Regions from separate parts of the Leifsonia sp. NPDC058194 genome, predicted to be linked through region 2. Evidence: predicted binding sites of a transcription regulator. Region 2 holds the regulator's gene; the other holds the start of a gene.

Region 1 (8,608 bases), on a different contig from region 2:
GCAGGGTCGCGTCGGCTCCACCGTCGTCGTAGATCACCTGGCCGGCCATGTGCGTGTTCTCCACGCTCGTCAGCCAGATCAGGAGGTTCGCGATCGACTCCGGAGGCTGGTGGTAGTTCAGCGGCATCGGAACGGACGCGTCGACCATGGCGGCACCCTCGGGGGTGGCGAGCAGGTCGGCCGTCATCGGGGTGACGACGGTGCCGGGAGCGACCGCGTTGAGCGGGATGCCGGAGCCGGCCCAGGCCTCCGAGACGGACTCGCGGCGCACCCAGCGGGCGAGCGCGCGCTTGGACGACGGGTAGACGATGTAGCCGGTCATCGGGTCGTCGGTGACGTAGCCCTGCGCGATCTCGAGGGCGCGCGCCTCGTCGCCGGCGAGGGCGGCCTCCACCATCTCGGCCGAGTTCTGCTGCAGCGACGCCATCGACGAGACGACCGCGGCGCGCGGGGCGTCGGAGGCGCGGAGCGCCGGGAGCAGCGCCTCCAGCAGCTCGGTGACGCCGAAGTAGTTGACCGAGATGGTCTTCGCGATCGGGGCGGAGATGCCGGCGCACGCGATGACCGCGTCGACGCGTCCGCCCGCGAGGGCGATCACGGCCTTCGCGGCCTCGGCGCGGCCCGTGCGGGTGGAGAGATCGGCCTCGACCTCGGCGCCGCGCAGGTCGACTCCGATGACCGTCTCGCCGTGTTCGCGGAGGATGCCGGCCGTCGTGGCGCCGATGCCCGACGCCGATCCGGTGACGACGTAGGTGCGTGTCATGAGATGTCCTTTCTACGGGTGAACATTATTGACAGACTACGCCAAAAAAGTGGAGGCAGTGCTAGTCTCGCCGCCGTGACCGATTCCGCCGACCGCACCGCGACCACCCGTGGCCGGGGCCGCCCGTCCGTGGTGGATCACGACGCCGTCGCCGAGGCGGCGATCCTGCTCTGGAGCGAGCGGGGATACGAGCAGACGACCTGGCGGGACCTGGCGGACGCGACCGGTGTGAGCGAGCGCACCCTGCTCCGGCACTTCCAGACCCGCGCCGCCATCGCCTGGACCGGGGTCGACGCGGCGCGCGAACGCCTCGCGTCCGCGCTCGCCGCGGCCGCGCCCGGGGAACCCCTCGCCGATGTGCTGCGCCACGCCGTCGTCGGCTCGGTGTCGCACGATTCCGTGCGCCGTCTCGGCTCGCAGTGGGCGACCCTGGTCTCCACCGAGCCCGAGCTCGCCGCCTTCGGGCAGCGCAGCAACCTCCCGTGGACGGCCGACCTCGCCGACTACATCGCCGCCCGGCTCCCGGAGGCCCCCCGGGCCGTCGCGCACGCCGTCGCCGCCGCGTACGAGGCTGCGAGCCGCTCGGCGCTCATCGACTGGGCCGCGAGCGACACGGGCGACCCGGCCGATGCCGTGGATGCCGCCCTGCGCTGGTTGCGCGTCGACGCGCGCTGAGTGCCGGCGGTCTACTTCGCGCGGTCGTTCGTCCCGTAGAGCGCGGCGGCGATGAGCAGGGGCTGGAACCACAAGCGGATCAGCCGCTTGCGGTCGGTGTCGAGCCCGAACGCGCTGCGGTGGTGCTGCCACTGCGACACGTTGCCGGGGAACACGGCCGCGAAGAACGCGGCGGCGATCCAGCCGACGGTGCTCCGGCTCGCGAGTCCCTTCCGCCTCGGTGTCACGGCCAGCGCGGTGCCGAGTGCGATCTCCACCACACCCGAGGCGAGGACCGTCGTGTCCTCGTCGAGCGGGACGAAATCGGGGACCTGGGCACGGAAGTCCTTGCGGGCGAAGGTGAGGTGGCTCACCCCGGCGAAGACGAGCCCGGCGCCCAGGAGGATGCGGACGGCCGTGCGGGCGCCGCTCATGCGCGGTGGATGGAGTCGGCGGATCGGGTGGTATCGGTGAGGCGGGAGGGGGCGGGGATGCGTCCAGTCATGCTCCGATGCAACGCCTTCCGCGCGTTCTCTGCAAGCGGACAGGATCGAGGAGGCCGTCCCGGAATATCCTTCCCCCTGTTTCGTTGAACTTGAGTGCACATCACTCAACTTTAGAAACTGGAGATCACGTGCCCGAGAACTTCACTCCCGAGAGCGGCGGAGCCGGCTCGTTCGACGAGTTCCTGGCCCGCTACCTCGCGGGCGAGCGTGCGCGCGGCGCGCGCTCGATCGACATCAGCCGGTTCTTGAGCCGGCGCACGCAGGAGATCCTCGCCGAGGCCGGCCGGTTCGCCCTCGAGCACGGCCACCGCGAGCTGGACGCCCTGCACATCCTGCGCGTCATGGCGGGCGAGGAGCCCGCACGCGAGGCGATGCGCGGCATCGGGGTCGACCCGGCGCGCGTCGTGCTCGCGGCCGAGCAGCGCCTGCCCGCCTCGGGCGACGTGGTGGACGCGGACGCCGCCTCCATCACCCCGTCGGCCCAGCGCGCGCTCTTCCACGCCTATCAGGTGGCGCGCGCCTCCGGGTCGACCTACATCGACCCCGAGCACCTCTTCTTCGCACTCGTCATCGGTCAGGACGCCCCCGCGGGGCAGGTCCTGCAGGCCGCCGGCGTGACCGCGGACGCGCTCACCAACGCCATGCGCCAGACCACCACGGTCGGCGCGGGAAGCCTGGGCGAGCCGGACGAAGCCGAGGACGAGTCGGAGACCCCGATGCTCGACCGCTTCGGCACCGACCTCACCGAGCTCGCCCGCGAAGGCCGGCTCGACCCTGTCGTCGGCCGTCTCGACGAGATCGAGCAGACCGTCGAGATCCTCTCCCGCCGCACCAAGAACAACCCGGTGCTGGTCGGCGAGGCCGGCGTCGGCAAGACAGCGATCGTCGAGGGCCTGGCCCGAGCGATCGTCGCCGGCGACGTCCCGGAGCAGCTGCAGGACAAGAAGGTCGTCGCGCTCGACCTGGCCGCGATGGTGGCCGGCACGCGCTACCGCGGCGACTTCGAAGAGCGCCTCACCGCGCTCATGGACGAGATCAGCGCCGGGACGGACGAGCTGATCGTCTTCATCGACGAGCTGCACACCGTCGTCGGTGCCGGAGGCTCCGGCGAGTCGGGCGGCATGGACGCGGGCAACATCCTGAAGCCCCGTCTGGCGCGCGGCGACCTGCACCTGGTCGGCGCGACCACGCTGAAGGAGTACCGCCGCATCGAGAAGGACCCGGCCCTCGAGCGCCGCTTCCAGCCGGTGACCGTCGGCGAGCCCGGCATCGAGGACGCCGTGCTGATCCTGCAGGGACTGCGCGACGCGTACGAGGAGCACCACGGCGTCCGCTACACCGACGACGCGCTCCGCGCCGCCGTCGAGCTGTCGGACCGCTACGTCTCCGACCGCTTCCTGCCGGACAAGGCCATCGACCTCATCGACCAGGCCGGCGCACGCCTGCGCCTGTCGCTGGGCAAGCGGGTCGATTCGTCCGAGCTGATGCAGAAGCTGGCGACCCTGGAGTCCGAGAAGAACTCCGCCGTGGCCGGCGAGCACTACGAGGAGGCGTCGCGGCTGCGCGACGAGATCGAGTCGGTGCAGCACGCCCTCGACGCGCTCGGCAGCGCCCCGCGCCCCGAGGCGGTCGTGGGCGAGCCCGAGATCGCGGCCATCGTCTCCCGCTCCACGGGCATCCCGGTGTCGCGCATCGGCGAGGCCGACCGCGAGCGGCTGGCACGGCTGGAGTCGGAGCTGCACGAGCGCGTCATCGGCCAGGACGACGCGGTCACCGCGGTCGCCAAGGCCGTGCGCCGCAACCGCACCGGGCTCGGCGACGAGCGCCGGCCGGTCGGCAGCTTCCTGTTCCTCGGCCCGACCGGGGTCGGCAAGACCGAGCTGGCGAAGTCCCTCGCCGGTTCGCTCTTCGGGGACGAGAAGGCCATGCTCCGGTTCGACATGAGCGAGTTCGGCGAGCGCCACACGGTCGCCCGCCTGGTCGGCGCCCCTCCCGGGTACGTCGGCTACGACGAGGCCGGCCAGCTCACCGAGCGCGTGCGGCGCAACCCGTACTCGGTCGTGCTGTTCGACGAGATCGAGAAGGCCCACCCCGACGTCTTCAACCTGCTGCTGCAGGTGCTGGACGACGGGCGCCTGACCGACGGGCAGGGCCGCACGGTCGACTTCCGCAACACGGTCGTCATCATGACCTCCAACCTCGGGTCCGAGTTCCTCGCCTCCCGCAGCGGTGCCCTCGGCTTCATCGCGCCCGGTGCGGACGGCTTCTCGTCCGAGAAGGACCTGCGCGACCGGGTGATGGGCAAGCTGCGCGAGGCGATGCGGCCGGAGTTCCTCAACCGCATCGACGAGATCGTGCTGTTCCGCAAGCTCGACACCGAGCAGCTGACGGGCATCGTCCGGCTGCTGCTGACCGCCACGGCCGCACGCCTGGCGTCCCGCGGTATCGCGTTCGAGGCCACGGATGCGGCCGTCGCGTGGATCGCCGACGCGGGCTACGAGCCCGAGTACGGCGCCCGCCCGCTGCGCCGCGTCATCCAGCGCGAGGTGGACGACCGCGTCGCCGACCTGATGGTGACCGGCGAGGTCTCCGAGGGCGGCACGGTGCTGGTGGACGCCGTCGACGGCGAGCTGCGTGTGAGCGCGCGGGCCGTCTTCGCCGCGGCCGCCTGACAGGCAGCAAACGAGTAGTCACAACACGCCGCGTCCGCATCTGCGGGCGCGGCGTGTTGCGTCATCCGGATGGTCATGCCGACTCACGCACGACGACCCGGGAACCCGTCGTCGGCTCGGCGAGCGGTTCCAGGCCGATCGCGACCCGGGCCGCGTGCGCCCCGAGTCGCTCCGCCTCCACGTGGACCGTGGTCAGCGCCGGCGTCCACAGCGCCCCGTACTCGCTGTCGCCGAAGCCGATCACGGCGAGGTCGCGGGGAGCGGACAACCCGGCCCGCGGCAGCGCTGACAGGAGGGCGAGGGCGGTCTCGTCGTCCACCGCGGCAATGGCCGTGACCTCGGGATGCTGCTGCAGGAGGTCGGCGACCGCCCGGCCCGTCGAGTCGCGGTCGGTGCCCGCCGAGTCGCGGTCGGTGCCCGCCGAGATCACGCCGGCCGCGGCGAGGCCGAGGCGCTCGGCCGCCTGCGCAAGGTGCGGGAGCCGGTCGTGCGGGAGCCGGTCATGCGGGAGTCCGGGATGCGCCACCGGCGCGCCGAACGCCACCGCGGTGTGCCCCCGGTCGCGCAGGTGGGCGAGCTGGGTGAGCGCGTGCGACGCCAGCCCGTAGACCCAGCCGCCCTCGGGGGCCTCCGGGTTCACGTGGCGGAAGGGTCCGGAGATGTCGACGACCGCGCGCGGCGAGATGGCCGCGATGGCGGAGGGGAGGGCCCGGTCGTGCGTGCCGTGCTGCACGAGCAGGCTGTGGTCGTGGGCGGCGAGCTCCGTGCTCATCCCGAGGATGAAGCCCTCCAGGATCGGGCCGCCGCGCCGCGCGCCGACATCCAGCAGCACCACGCGCGAGGTGCCCTCCCGCAGCGCCCGCGCCACCCCGTGCGGCACGTAGCCGAGGGCGCGCGCGGCCTCGCGTACCCGCTCCTGGGTGGCCGGCGTGATCACCTGGCCGGGCGTGCGGTTGAGCACGAAGCTCACCGTCGCGGGGGAGACGCCGCTCGCCCGCGCGACCTCCTTGATCGTGACGCTCACGCCGCCGATCCTAACGTGCACTAATTCGATTTAGTAACTACGGTGACCAGAACAGAGCGAAGGAGCCACGCATGAAATCCATCCGCGTCACCGGAGTCGACACCAACGAGTGGGTCGAGATCGAGAAGCCGACCGCCGGACCCGCCGACGTCCTGCTCGCGATCAAGGCCTGCGGGATCTGCGGTTCCGACGCGATGTACTCGCACTTCGGCGGCATCCCGCCCCGCGAAGGGGCGACCCCGCTTGGCCACGAGCCCGCGGCCGAGGTCGTGGAGGTCGGTGAGCAGGTCGAGGGCATCGGCGTCGGCGACCACGTCGTGATCGACACCATGGCGTTCACCGACGGGCTCCTCGGCTCGGGAGGCGCGCAGGGTGCGCTGTCCGAGTTCGTGGTGGTCAGGGATGCCGAGGTCGGCCGCCAGCTGCGCGTCATCCCGAAGGACATCCCCTGGGAGGTCGCCGCCCTCAACGAGCCGATGGCCGTCGCCTCCCACGCCGTCAACCGCACCGACCCGCAGGACGGCGACAGGGTCGTCATCTTCGGCGCCGGGCCCATCGGCCTCGGCGCCCTGCTCGGCTATCGCCGGCGCGGGGTCTCGCACATCGTGGTCGTCGACATCCTGCCCGCGCGCCTGCAGAAAGCGCTCGAGATCGGCGCGGACGCGGTGATCAACTCCGTCGAGGAGGATCTCGCTGCGCGGCTCGTCGAGCTGCACGGCGACGCCGCCACCCCGATGCTGCGCGGCGCGCGCCCCGGCACCGACATCTACCTCGATGCCGCCGGGGTCGGCTCCATTCCGCAGGCGGTCGCCGGCTTCGCGAAGCACGGCGCGACCCTCGGCATCGTCGCCGTGCACAAGCGACCGGTCGAGCTCGACTTCGGCGGCATCCTCCCGAGCGAGCTCACCATCGTGTGGTCGATGGGCTACCCGACCGAGATCTTCGACGTCACGGACGACATCATCGAGAACTGGCAGAAGTACGCGCTGATCATCAGCGACCGGCTCCCGTTCGAGAAGGCCCTCGACGCCCTCGCCCTCGCGGCGACACCGGGCGCGGCGGACAAGGTGACGGTCGTCTTCGACTGAGCGCCGGCGGGGTGGAGGGAGGCCGTTTCCTGTACGTCTCCGAACCTCCCTTCACCTCGCACCGACCGATTCCACAGGCCGGGTTGGAAGCGTGGACGGGTGTCTACTCACGATTCGAACCGTCCGCCGCTGATCGACCGCATCCTGGCGCCGGTCCAGCGACTGGAGCCGCGCCTGCCGCGCACCCGCGGCCGCGCGATCTGGCAGTTCGCGGGTCTGACGCTGGTCGCCGCGGTGCTCAGCTCGCTTTTCGTTCTTCCGGGTTTCCTGGGAACCGGTGTCGCCGCGGCCGCGGGCATCTCGGACTTCAACGCGCTGCCCGCGAACCTGCAGATCCAGCAGTTCGCGCAGAACTCGACCGTGTACGCGAAGCAGGGCGGTCAGGATGTGCCGATCGCGACGTTCTACGCCCAGAACCGCCAGGACGTCGCCTGGGACGCGGTGTCGCAGAACGTGAAGGACGCCGTGGTCGCCGCGGAGGATCCCCGCTTCTACTCCGAGGGTGCGGTGGATGTGCTCGGCACGGTGCGCGGAGCGCTCGCGACGGTCGTCGGCGGCGACGTGCAGGGCGGATCGTCGATCACGCAGCAGTACGTGAAGAACGTCGAGGTCGAGAAGTGCGAGGCGCTCACCGACGCGAAGAAGGTGCAGGCCTGCTACGACGACGCGGCCGGCCAGACTCTCCAGCGCAAGGTGCAGGAGATGCGCTACGCGGTCGGGCTGGAGAAGAAGTACAGCAAGAAGGACATCCTGATGGGGTACCTGAACGTCGTCGGCTTCGGCGGCCAGGTGTACGGCATCCAGGCCGCGGCGCACTACTACTTCAACGTCGACGCGAACGCCCTCACGCTCGCCCAGGCCGCGACCCTGGTCGCGATCGTGAACAACCCGTCCAACCTCCGCATCGACCAGCCCGACAGCAAGACCAACGGGGCGGCGAACGGCTACGCGCTGACCAAGGCCCGCCGCGACTACGTGCTCGACCGCATGTACGTGAACCACAAGATCACCGCGGCCGACCGCGACGCGGCCAAGAAGACCCCCGTGCAGCCGGTCGTCACGCCGACGACCTCGGGATGCGCGGCGGCGCAGCAGTACAACGCCGCGTTCTTCTGCGACTACGTGCGTGACGTCGTGCTCAACGACCCGGCGTACGGCAAGACCAGCGACGACCGCTGGGCGACGCTGAACCGCGGCGGCCTCAAGATCTACACGACGCTGAACCTCGACCTGCAGGCCGTCGCGCAGCAGTCGCTGAGCAACTACATCCCCGCGACCAAGGACGGCATCGATCTGGGGGCGTCGAACGTCTCCGTCGAGCTGGGCACGGGACGCATCGTGACCATGGTGCAGAACCGCGCCTTCAACAACACCGACCAACCGGTGGACGGTACGACCGCCGTGAACTACAACACCGACGAGGCGTACGGGGGCTCCTCCGGCTTCCAGACCGGGTCGACCTTCAAGGCGTTCGACCTGGCGGCGTGGCTGGAGGCGGGGCACAGTCTCTACGAGAGCATCAACGCGTCGCAGCACACGTTCCCGATGTCCGACTTCACCAGCACCTGCGGAGACATCTCCGGCCCCTCCTGGCAGGTCGCCAACGACGAGGGGTCGGCGAGCCGGCTGTCGGTCATGTCGGCCACGGCGGAGTCGGTCAACACCGCCTTCGCGATGATGGCGACGAAGGTCGACCTCTGCTCGATCCTCAACGCGGCGAAGTCGCTCGGCATCCACACAGCCGCGACCGGCGGCACCCTCAACTCGTACCCGTCGATGATCCTCGGCACCAACGAGGTGGCGCCGCTCACGATGGCGACCGCGTACGCGGGCATCGCGAACGGCGGGACGGTCTGCACCCCGATCGCGATCGACAAGGTGCTGAACGCGGACGGCAGCGC
Region 2 (8,608 bases):
CGGTGAGATCGCGGGCCTCAACGTGCTCCGCATCATCAACGAGCCCACCGCCGCGGCCCTCGCGTACGGCCTCGACAAGGGCAAGGAGGACGAGCTCATCCTCGTCTTCGACCTCGGTGGCGGAACCTTCGACGTCTCCCTCCTCGAAGTGGGCAAGGACGACGACTTCTCGACCATCCAGGTCCGCTCGACCGCCGGCGACAACCGCCTCGGCGGCGACGACTGGGACCAGCGCGTCGTCGACTGGCTGATCAAGAAGTTCAAGGACACCACCGGCGTCGACGTCTCCGGCGACAAGATCGCCAAGCAGCGCCTGAAGGAGGCTGCCGAGCAGGCCAAGAAGGAGCTGTCGTCGAGCATGTCGACCAGCATCCAGCTGCCCTACCTCTCGCTCACCGAGAACGGCCCGGCCAACCTCGACGAGACGCTCACCCGCGCCCAGTTCGAGCAGATGACCAGCGACCTCCTCGACCGCACGAAGAAGCCGTTCCAGGACGTCATCCGCGAGGCCGGCATCAAGGTGGGCGACATCGCCCACGTGGTGCTCGTCGGCGGCTCGACCCGTATGCCGGCCGTCTCCGAGCTCGTGAAGCAGGAGACCGGCAAGGAGCCCAACAAGGGCGTCAACCCGGATGAGGTCGTCGCCGTCGGCGCCGCGCTGCAGGCCGGTGTCCTGAAGGGCGAGCGCAAGGACGTCCTCCTCATCGACGTCACCCCGCTGTCCCTCGGCATCGAGACCAAGGGCGGGATCATGACCAAGCTCATCGAGCGCAACACGGCCATCCCCACCAAGCGCAGCGAGACCTTCACCACGGCCGACGACAACCAGCCGTCCGTCGCGATCCAGGTCTTCCAGGGCGAGCGCGAGTTCACCCGCGACAACAAGCCGCTCGGCACCTTCGAGCTCACCGGCATCGCCCCGGCCCCCCGCGGCATCCCGCAGGTCGAGGTCACCTTCGACATCGACGCCAACGGCATCGTGCACGTGTCCGCCAAGGACAAGGGCACCGGCACCGAGCAGTCGATGACGATCACCGGCGGCTCCAGCCTGCCGAAGGACGACATCGAGCGCATGGTGCGCGAGGCCGAGGAGCACGCGGCGGAGGACAAGAAGCGCCGCGAGTCCGCCGAGACCCGCAACCAGGCCGAGCAGCTCGTCTACCAGATCGAGAAGCTCATCAAGGACAACGAGGACAAGCTCCCCGAGGACGTCAAGAACGAGGTCCAGGGCGACGTCGACGCACTCAAGACGGCTCTGGCCGGCGAGGACGACGAGGCCGTCAAGACCGCGTTCGAGAAGCTGAGCACGAGCCAGCAGAAGCTCGGCGAGGCGATCTACTCGTCGAGCCAGGCCGACGCCGCGGCTCCCGAGGCGGATGCCCCCCAGGGCGATCAGGCGGGTGAGTCCTCCGACGAGGACGTCATCGACGCCGAGGTCGTCGAGGACGAGGAGAAGAAGTAATCATGTCGGACAACACCCCGGGCGCACCCGGGTCGGGCGAGCCCGACCCGGAGCGCGAGGAGCAGTCGTCCGAGCACGACCTCTCGCACGAAGAGCTGGTCGACGTCGGCCCGGCCGCCGAGGAGGAGGAGACCGTCCTGTCGGACGACGACCTCGACATCCTCTCCGGCCAGACCACGGCCGACGAGCTCGCGGCGGAGCGTCTCGCCGACCTCCAGCGGGTCACCGCCGAGTACGCGAACTACCGCAAGCGCACGGAGGCCAACCGCGAGGTCGAGCGCGAGCGCGCCGTGAGCGAGGCCGTCAAGGGTCTCATCCCGGTGCTCGACGACCTCGAGCGCGCCGAGAAGCACGGCGACCTGACCGAGGGCAGCGCGTTCTCGACGATCGCGGCCAAGCTGCGCACCAACGTCGAGCGGCTCGGCCTCACCCCCTACGGCGAGAAGGGCGAGCCCTTCGACCCGCAGATCCACGAGGCGATCTTCCAGCAGCCCACCCCCGACGTGACGGCCGACACCGTCGCGGAGGTCGTCGAGACCGGGTACCGCCTGGGCTCGACCACCGTCCGGGTGGCGAAGGTCGTCGTCTCGGTCCCGGCCTGATCGACCGGATGCACGGCACGGCGGAGCGGCGGGACCACGGTCCCGCCGCTCCGGCCGCCCGCCGTGCGGACATCATGCAGACTTCACCCACGACCAGAACGATTGAGAGGAGGCGCCGTGGCTAGCCAGGACTGGTTCGACAAGGACTTCTACAAGGTCCTCGGCGTCTCCAAGGACGTCAGCGACGCGGACCTCAAGAAGACCTACCGCAAGCTCGCCCGCAAGTACCACCCGGACTCCAACCCGGGGGACGACGCCGCCGAGGCGAAGTTCAAAGAGGTCAGCGAGGCCTACTCGGTGCTCAGCGACGCCGAGGAGCGCAAGGAGTACGACCAGATCCGCGCCATGGGCGGCGGAGCCCGCTTCACGGCTCCCGGCACCGCCGGGCAGGGCGGCTTCGACGACGTCTTCGGAGGCATGTTCGGCGGCGGCCAGCAGCGCGGCGGCCAGTACACGTTCCAGCAGGGCGGCCAGAACGGCGGCTTCGACGACGTGTTCGGCGGCCTCTTCGGCAACGGCCGGTTCGGCCAGACCAGTGGAGGCTATCGCGGCTACGGCGGACCGACCCGCGGCCGCGACGTCACCGCGCACACCACCATCGACTTCCTCACCGCGACGCGCGGCGAGACCATCAGCCTCCAGTCGGCGGACGGCAAGCCGTTCAAGGTGAAGATCCCCGCGGGGGTCTCGGACGGCCAGAAGATCAAGCTGCGCGGCAAGGGGCAGCCGAGCGCGGACGGCGGCGAGGCCGGCGACATCGTGCTCACCGTCACCGTGCGCAAGCACCCCGTCTTCGAGCGGGACGGTCTCAACCTGCGCGTCACCGTGCCGGTGACCTTCGCGGAGGCCGCCCTCGGCGCCACCATCGAGGTCCCGACCCTCGGCGGCGACCCCGTCAAGTTGCGCGTGGCTCCTGGCACCCCGAGCGGCCGCGTGCTGCGTGTGAAGGGCCGCGGCGTCGAGACCGCCAAGGGCACCGGCGACCTCCTCGCCGTCGTGCAGGTCGCCGTCCCGTCCCACCTCTCCGCCGAGGCCAAGGAGGCCCTGGAGGCATTCGCCGAGAAGCTCCCGGACGAGAACCCCCGAGAGGACCTTCTGGCGAAGGCCCGGAGCTGACGATGGACGAGAACACCCAGGTCTTCGTCATCTCGATCGCGGCAGAGCTCGCCGGGATGCACCCGCAGACCTTGCGCCAGTACGACCGGCTGGGGCTCGTCAGCCCCAGCCGGACGGCCGGCAAATCGCGCCGCTACTCGATGCGCGACGTCGAGAAGCTGCAGGAGATCGCGCGTCTCGGCGCCGAGGGCGTCAGCCTCGAAGGCATCCGCCGCATCCTGGAGCTCGAAGACCAGGTGGGCTCGCTCCGCTCGCGCGTGCGCGAACTCGAATCGGCCCTCGCCGACGAACTCCTGAACCGCCCGGGCCGCCGCGTCTTCGCCGCCGGCTCCGAGGGCGAGGTCGTGTCCCTCCGCGCCGGCACCCGTGTGCGCCGGAGCACCCAGATGGTCGTCTGGCGCCCGCTGGAGCAATAGCGCTCGGCCCGCCGTACTCGATCACCGTGCGGACGGGGCTGTTACGTTTTCGCCGTCCGGATCGTCCCCTCTCGTAGAGTGCAGACGAGAGGGGACGCACGATGGACGGGAATGCCACGAGCGAGGCTTTCGAAGCGCAGCGCGGCCGGTTGACCGCGTTGGCAGCGCGAGTGCTGGGTTCGCGGGCCGACGCGGACGATGCGGTGCAGGAGGCGTGGCTGCGGCTCTCGCGGCAAGATGCGGCCTCCATCGACAACCTCTCCGGATGGCTGAGCACGGTCGTGGGGCGGATCTGCATCGACATGCTGCGAGCGCGGCGTTCCCAGGGCGAGACCGCATGGGAGGAACCCGGGCGCGAGTGGATCGTCGCCGACGACGTGGACGGCCCCGAGAGCAGCGCCGTCCAGAGCGACCTGGTCGGCGTGGCGCTGCTGATGGTGCTGGAGACGTTGACGCCGGAGGAACGGCTGGCTTTCGTGCTCCACGACACCTTCGCGGTCCCGTTCGAGGAGATCGGCCGGGTGCTCGGCAGATCGACCGACGCGGCGAAGATGCTCGGCAGCCGCGCGCGGCGCAAAGTGCGGGGTGCCGAGCCTCCCACCGACCGCCGGAGGCAGCGCGAGGTCGTGGACGCCTTCCTCGCCGCCGCGCGGGGAGGCGACTTCGAGGCGCTGCTGCGCGTCCTCGACCCCGATGTGGTCTGGCGCGTGCACACCCCCCGCGGCGTGACGGTGCGCCTCGGCGCGAGGGAGCTCGCACGCCACGCGGCGCTCGGCGGCCGGACGGGGACGATCGCCCGCCGGGTGAACGTCGACGGCGCCCCGGGCGTGATGGCGTGGCGGGCGGACGGCACGCCCCTGGCCGTCATGGCCTGCGTCGTCGCCGACGGCCGGATCGTGCAGGTCGACTCGCTGCTGCGTCCCGAACGGCAGGCGACGATCGCGGTGTCGCCGCCGTCTGTTACCTCCGAGGCCGGCGATCCGTCTACCTGGTGAGTCCGATCGAAAAGGAGAACATCATGGGACCCAGGTTCGACATGTACGCCGCCGAGATCACGCCCAAGTTCGTCAAATACATCGTCTCGGCCAATCGCGTGGTGCGTCAATCGACGCTGCCGCACACGATCGAAGGGCTCGTCGACATCAGAGCCAGCCAGATCAACGGCTGCGGCGCCTGCCTGGACATGCACGTCAAGGAGGCCGTCCAGGCCGGTGAGACCGCACTGCGACTCAGCCTCATCGCCGCCTGGCGGGAGACGACCGTCTTCACCGATGCCGAACGCGCCGCGCTTGAGCTGACCGAGCAGGGCACGCGCCTGGCCGACGGGGCCGGAGTCGACGACCGGGTGTGGGAGGCCGCGGCCGCGCACTTCGACGACGAGCAGCTCGCTGCGCTCGTCGCCCAGATCGCGCTCATCAACGCCTTCAACCGCATGAACGTGATGATCCGGATGCCCGGCGGGTCGTATGAGGCGGGGCAGCTCGACGGGGCGTGACGGGCCCGCCGGCGGGGCTAGAGTCGAGTCCGTCTCGCCCCTCGCCCGTACTCCGTGCCAGTTAGATCAACGGCTGCGGCGCGTGCTTCGACATGCGCAACAAGGAGGCCGTCCAGGCCGGGGAGACCCGGCGGTGATCGAGAACGTCGAGGACGAGCAGTTCGCGACGCTCGTCGTCCAGATCGCCCTCATCAATGCGTTCGACCGCATGAACCTGATGATCCGGATGCCCGAGGACCGCGTTCGAGGTGGGGCAGCGGGAGGACGGGCCAAGGATCGCAAGTGTGTGAACGCGCTTGTTTCATAGTGAAATGTGCAGTATTTTCAGAGAAATTGCAAATACGCACAGTGAAGTGGGTAAACACTATGAGCATGCCAGCGATCAGCGGCGAGTGGCATCCTTCATCCGGGCGATCAGGAGCGTGTGTGTGAGGGACGATCGTCCGGCCAGCCACGGTGGCGTCTCATGATCGTGATCTCCATGGCAACCCTCGTTCTGGCGGTGGGTGCCGACATCGTCATCGAACTCGCGGCGCACGGGAGACTTCGTCGGAATTCCGTCGTGGGTATCCGCACCCAGCGGGTCCGGCAAACCAACGCGACGTGGGTACGGGGACACGCTGCGGCGGTTTGGCCCGCTCGTGCAACGGCGATGCTGGTAACGGCTATCGGTGTCTGGGCCGTAGCTGTGGAATCGCCTCAACTGTCGGTCGTTTTGACTGCTGCCGGAGTTGTGGCGCTGTTCCTCGGGACGGGTACCGCGGCGCTTGTAGCGAGTCGGTCGGTCCGGAGGGTGAGACGCTGATCGGCTTCATCTCGCTCGCCGCGCATCACAAGCGCTCACAGAGCCGTGGGCCCAGCCCTCGTCCGTCACCTCCCTGCGATCCCGGCTGCGGCGCTAGAGTCGAGGCCTGACCACGCGCAGTCTAGCGATCGGGGAATCCAGATCATGTCCGAGCAGTCTCCGTTCCAGCCGACGTTCCAGACTCCTCCCGCGCAGCATGGTGTGACCTACGCTGCGCCGCCGTCCGTGTCGGCTTCGCGGCGTTCGCCCGTGCTCGGCTACGTCTCCCTCGGTGTCGCCGCGTTCGATGTGCTCGCCGGTCTCGTCATGGAGACGGCGCTGCGCCAGTTCGTGCTCACGATGCATTACGCCGATGCGGGGTACGTGGCCTTCTCGAGTATCTCCATGACCGTCGGGATCCTGCTGGACCTGGTGGTCATCGCGATCGCGGTCGTCGCCCTCGTCGGCCGACGCGGGACTGTTCCGGCCGCGATCGCGCTCGGCGTGGGCGGCGCGGGCCTGGTCTCCGCGCTCGGGAGCCTCCTCATCAACTCCCTGCCGCCGTTCGGCGGCTAGAGCGCCGTCGACGCCCCCTGCCCGACGTACAGGGTGTGCGTGAACTCGCGTGCATCCTCGGCCGCGATCTCGTTGTCGATGCCGGCGCGGACCTCCCGCATCAGCTTGTGGAGCTCCTCGTGCTTGCCGGGCATCCGTGCGTGACCGGTGCTGTCCCACAGGTTCGAGACGGGGAGCGTCTGCCCGGCCTCGACCGCGAGGGTCCACTCCTCGGTGGTCGCGACGGCGGCGAACTCGGAGTCCATCGTCACCAGCACGCTGACGTGCAGGGCGTCGGCCGAGATCGACCCGGCCTCGTTGACGAGGTCGAGAGTGCCGGTCGCGTCGGAGAGGAACTCGACCGTGAACCCGAGGGCGTGCGCGTCCCGGGCGGTGCCCGCGCAGCAGTGCTGGGTCATGTATCCGGCGATCGCGACGGTGTCATAGCCGCCCGCACGCAGCCACTGCTCCAGGTCGGTGTCGCGGAAGGCCGAGACGTCGGACTTCGTGATGAGGTGATCCGGGGTCCGGTCGGCGACGGACTCGTGCAGGGCCGCACCGTGCGAACCGCGCGCGAAGACCGGGGCGCCTTCGTCTTCGATGTGCTGGACGAGCACCAGCGCGACGCCGTGGTCGGCGGCCGCATCCATGGCGACCTCGATGTTCGGGATGGAGGTCATCAGATCCGGGTGGCAGATCGTCAGGTTGCCGTCGACGTACTCGTTCTGGACGTCGATCACGATGAGTGCGCGCTTCATGAGGGGACTCTAGCGCGACGGCCCGGCGACGACGAGAGAGGCCGGGGTTCGGTCAGCACGTCTCCACTCGTGTCGCCGGGCGCGGCTCCTGCGATGATGCCGAGCAACTCATCGAAGGAGGATCGATGGCCGACTACCCCCGGATCGCCTCGGCCCTGACCTCGCCGGACGGATTCCTGGCGCTCGCCGACGACCGGCGCGTGTTCGGCGCGAAGAAGCAGGCGGCCGCCGCGTTCGATCTGTGGAGCAGCGCGGACGCGCGGTACGTCGGCGCCTCCCGCGCCTTCGCGACGGCGGCCGGCACCGGCACCGGGCTCGCGATCCGCGTCTACTGGGACCCATCGACGACCACGCCGCGTCTCGCCGCCATCGCGTCCGCGATCGCGACGTCGCTGCCCGACGCGCTTGCGCGCGCAGACGAGAAGGCGACCTACGACTCCCGCGACAAGAGGCAGAGCGTCTTCTTCTCGTGGCGGGGGATGAGCTCCCGGCCGCTGTCGCAGTGGTTCCGCGAGCGGTTCGGGGTGGAGGCGTGCACCACCCGGCTGGAGAGCCTCGCCGACCTGACGCAGGACGTGGCCGTCGTCGCCTCCGCCGGTGGCGTCGACCACCTCTGGACGCTGACCGCGCCGGCCTGACCGCGGCCCGACGCGACAGGCCGACGGATCAGGCGAACGCGTTCGAGATCAGGATCGCGCCGAAGAACAGCAGCACGATGGCCGAGATGGTGGCCGTGTTGCGGATCAGCCAGCGCCGCACCTCGCCGAGTGCGGGGCGGGCGCGCTCGCCGCCGAACAGGACGGCCGCGGGCGGCAGCGCGACGGTGACGCAGGCGAGCACGCCGAACACGGCGACGGCCGCCACCGACGGCCCCCAGCCGGTGAGGCTGCTGCCGATCACGAGCCCGGCGCCTGCGCCGAACGCGAGCTCCTTCGGGTTCGCGACCGAGAGCAGGAAGCCCAGCCCGAACGCGCGCGGGCCCGACAGCGACTCGAGCGACGCCATCCAGCGCGGCGGCTTCTCGGCGTCGTCGCCGCGAGGCCGCTTGGCCCACTTGAGCACTCCGAGCACCATGAGCACCAGGCCGAGGAGCAGGCGCGCCCAGCCGACGCCGGCGGAGGCGTCGCCGCCGCCGACCTCGGCGAGGTACTCCGCGAGCGCGGTCACCACGCCGACCACGGCGAGCACGCCGAGCAGCCGGCCGGCGAGCAGGGCGAACCCCCGTGCGGCGCCGTGCGGCGAGAGCGGCACGACGACCCCGGCGACGAGGGGCAGCGGGCTGAGGGCGATACCGAGGGCGAGGGGAAGGACCTCGGCGAGCACCGGCAGCAGCGAGGTCGTCATATCGAGAATCTAGCGGTCCCAGCGCGTAGGCTGGATGGCGGTCCGAGCGGACGCTCACGAGGCGTGCACCCGGGCC

Evidence for each region. The regulator HspR, encoded in region 2, represses chaperone genes until heat shock. The targets are predictions, from matches to a motif close to AAGTTGAGTCNNNNNGACTCAACTT.
Region 1: a site for HspR is predicted at 2,010-2,034, ahead of ACFVU2_RS13175 (ATP-dependent Clp protease ATP-binding subunit). Genes of this name have one in related genera too.

Annotation. Positions count from the first base shown of each region.
Region 1 covers NZ_JBHVVL010000003.1:206,658-215,265, reverse strand. The annotation lists gene ACFVU2_RS13190 (SDR family oxidoreductase) at 1-763, opposite strand, end outside; gene ACFVU2_RS13185 (TetR/AcrR family transcriptional regulator) at 839-1,438, shown strand; gene ACFVU2_RS13180 (hypothetical protein) at 1,450-1,851, opposite strand; gene ACFVU2_RS13175 (ATP-dependent Clp protease ATP-binding subunit) at 2,052-4,595, shown strand; gene ACFVU2_RS13170 (LacI family DNA-binding transcriptional regulator) at 4,669-5,619, opposite strand; gene ACFVU2_RS13165 (zinc-binding dehydrogenase) at 5,691-6,707, shown strand; gene ACFVU2_RS13160 (penicillin-binding protein) at 6,807-8,608, shown strand, end outside.
Region 2 covers NZ_JBHVVL010000001.1:1,301,999-1,310,606, forward strand. The annotation lists gene dnaK (molecular chaperone DnaK) at 1-1,462, shown strand, start outside; gene ACFVU2_RS06275 (nucleotide exchange factor GrpE) at 1,465-2,064, shown strand; gene ACFVU2_RS06280 (DnaJ C-terminal domain-containing protein) at 2,182-3,180, shown strand; gene ACFVU2_RS06285 (heat shock protein transcriptional repressor HspR) at 3,183-3,596, shown strand; gene ACFVU2_RS06290 (sigma-70 family RNA polymerase sigma factor) at 3,698-4,591, shown strand; gene ACFVU2_RS06295 (carboxymuconolactone decarboxylase family protein) at 4,615-5,091, shown strand; gene ACFVU2_RS06300 (hypothetical protein) at 5,225-5,398, shown strand; gene ACFVU2_RS06305 (SdpI family protein) at 5,573-5,896, shown strand; gene ACFVU2_RS06310 (hypothetical protein) at 6,041-6,451, shown strand; gene ACFVU2_RS06315 (cysteine hydrolase family protein) at 6,448-7,188, opposite strand; gene ACFVU2_RS06320 (hypothetical protein) at 7,314-7,826, shown strand; gene ACFVU2_RS06325 (GAP family protein) at 7,855-8,532, opposite strand.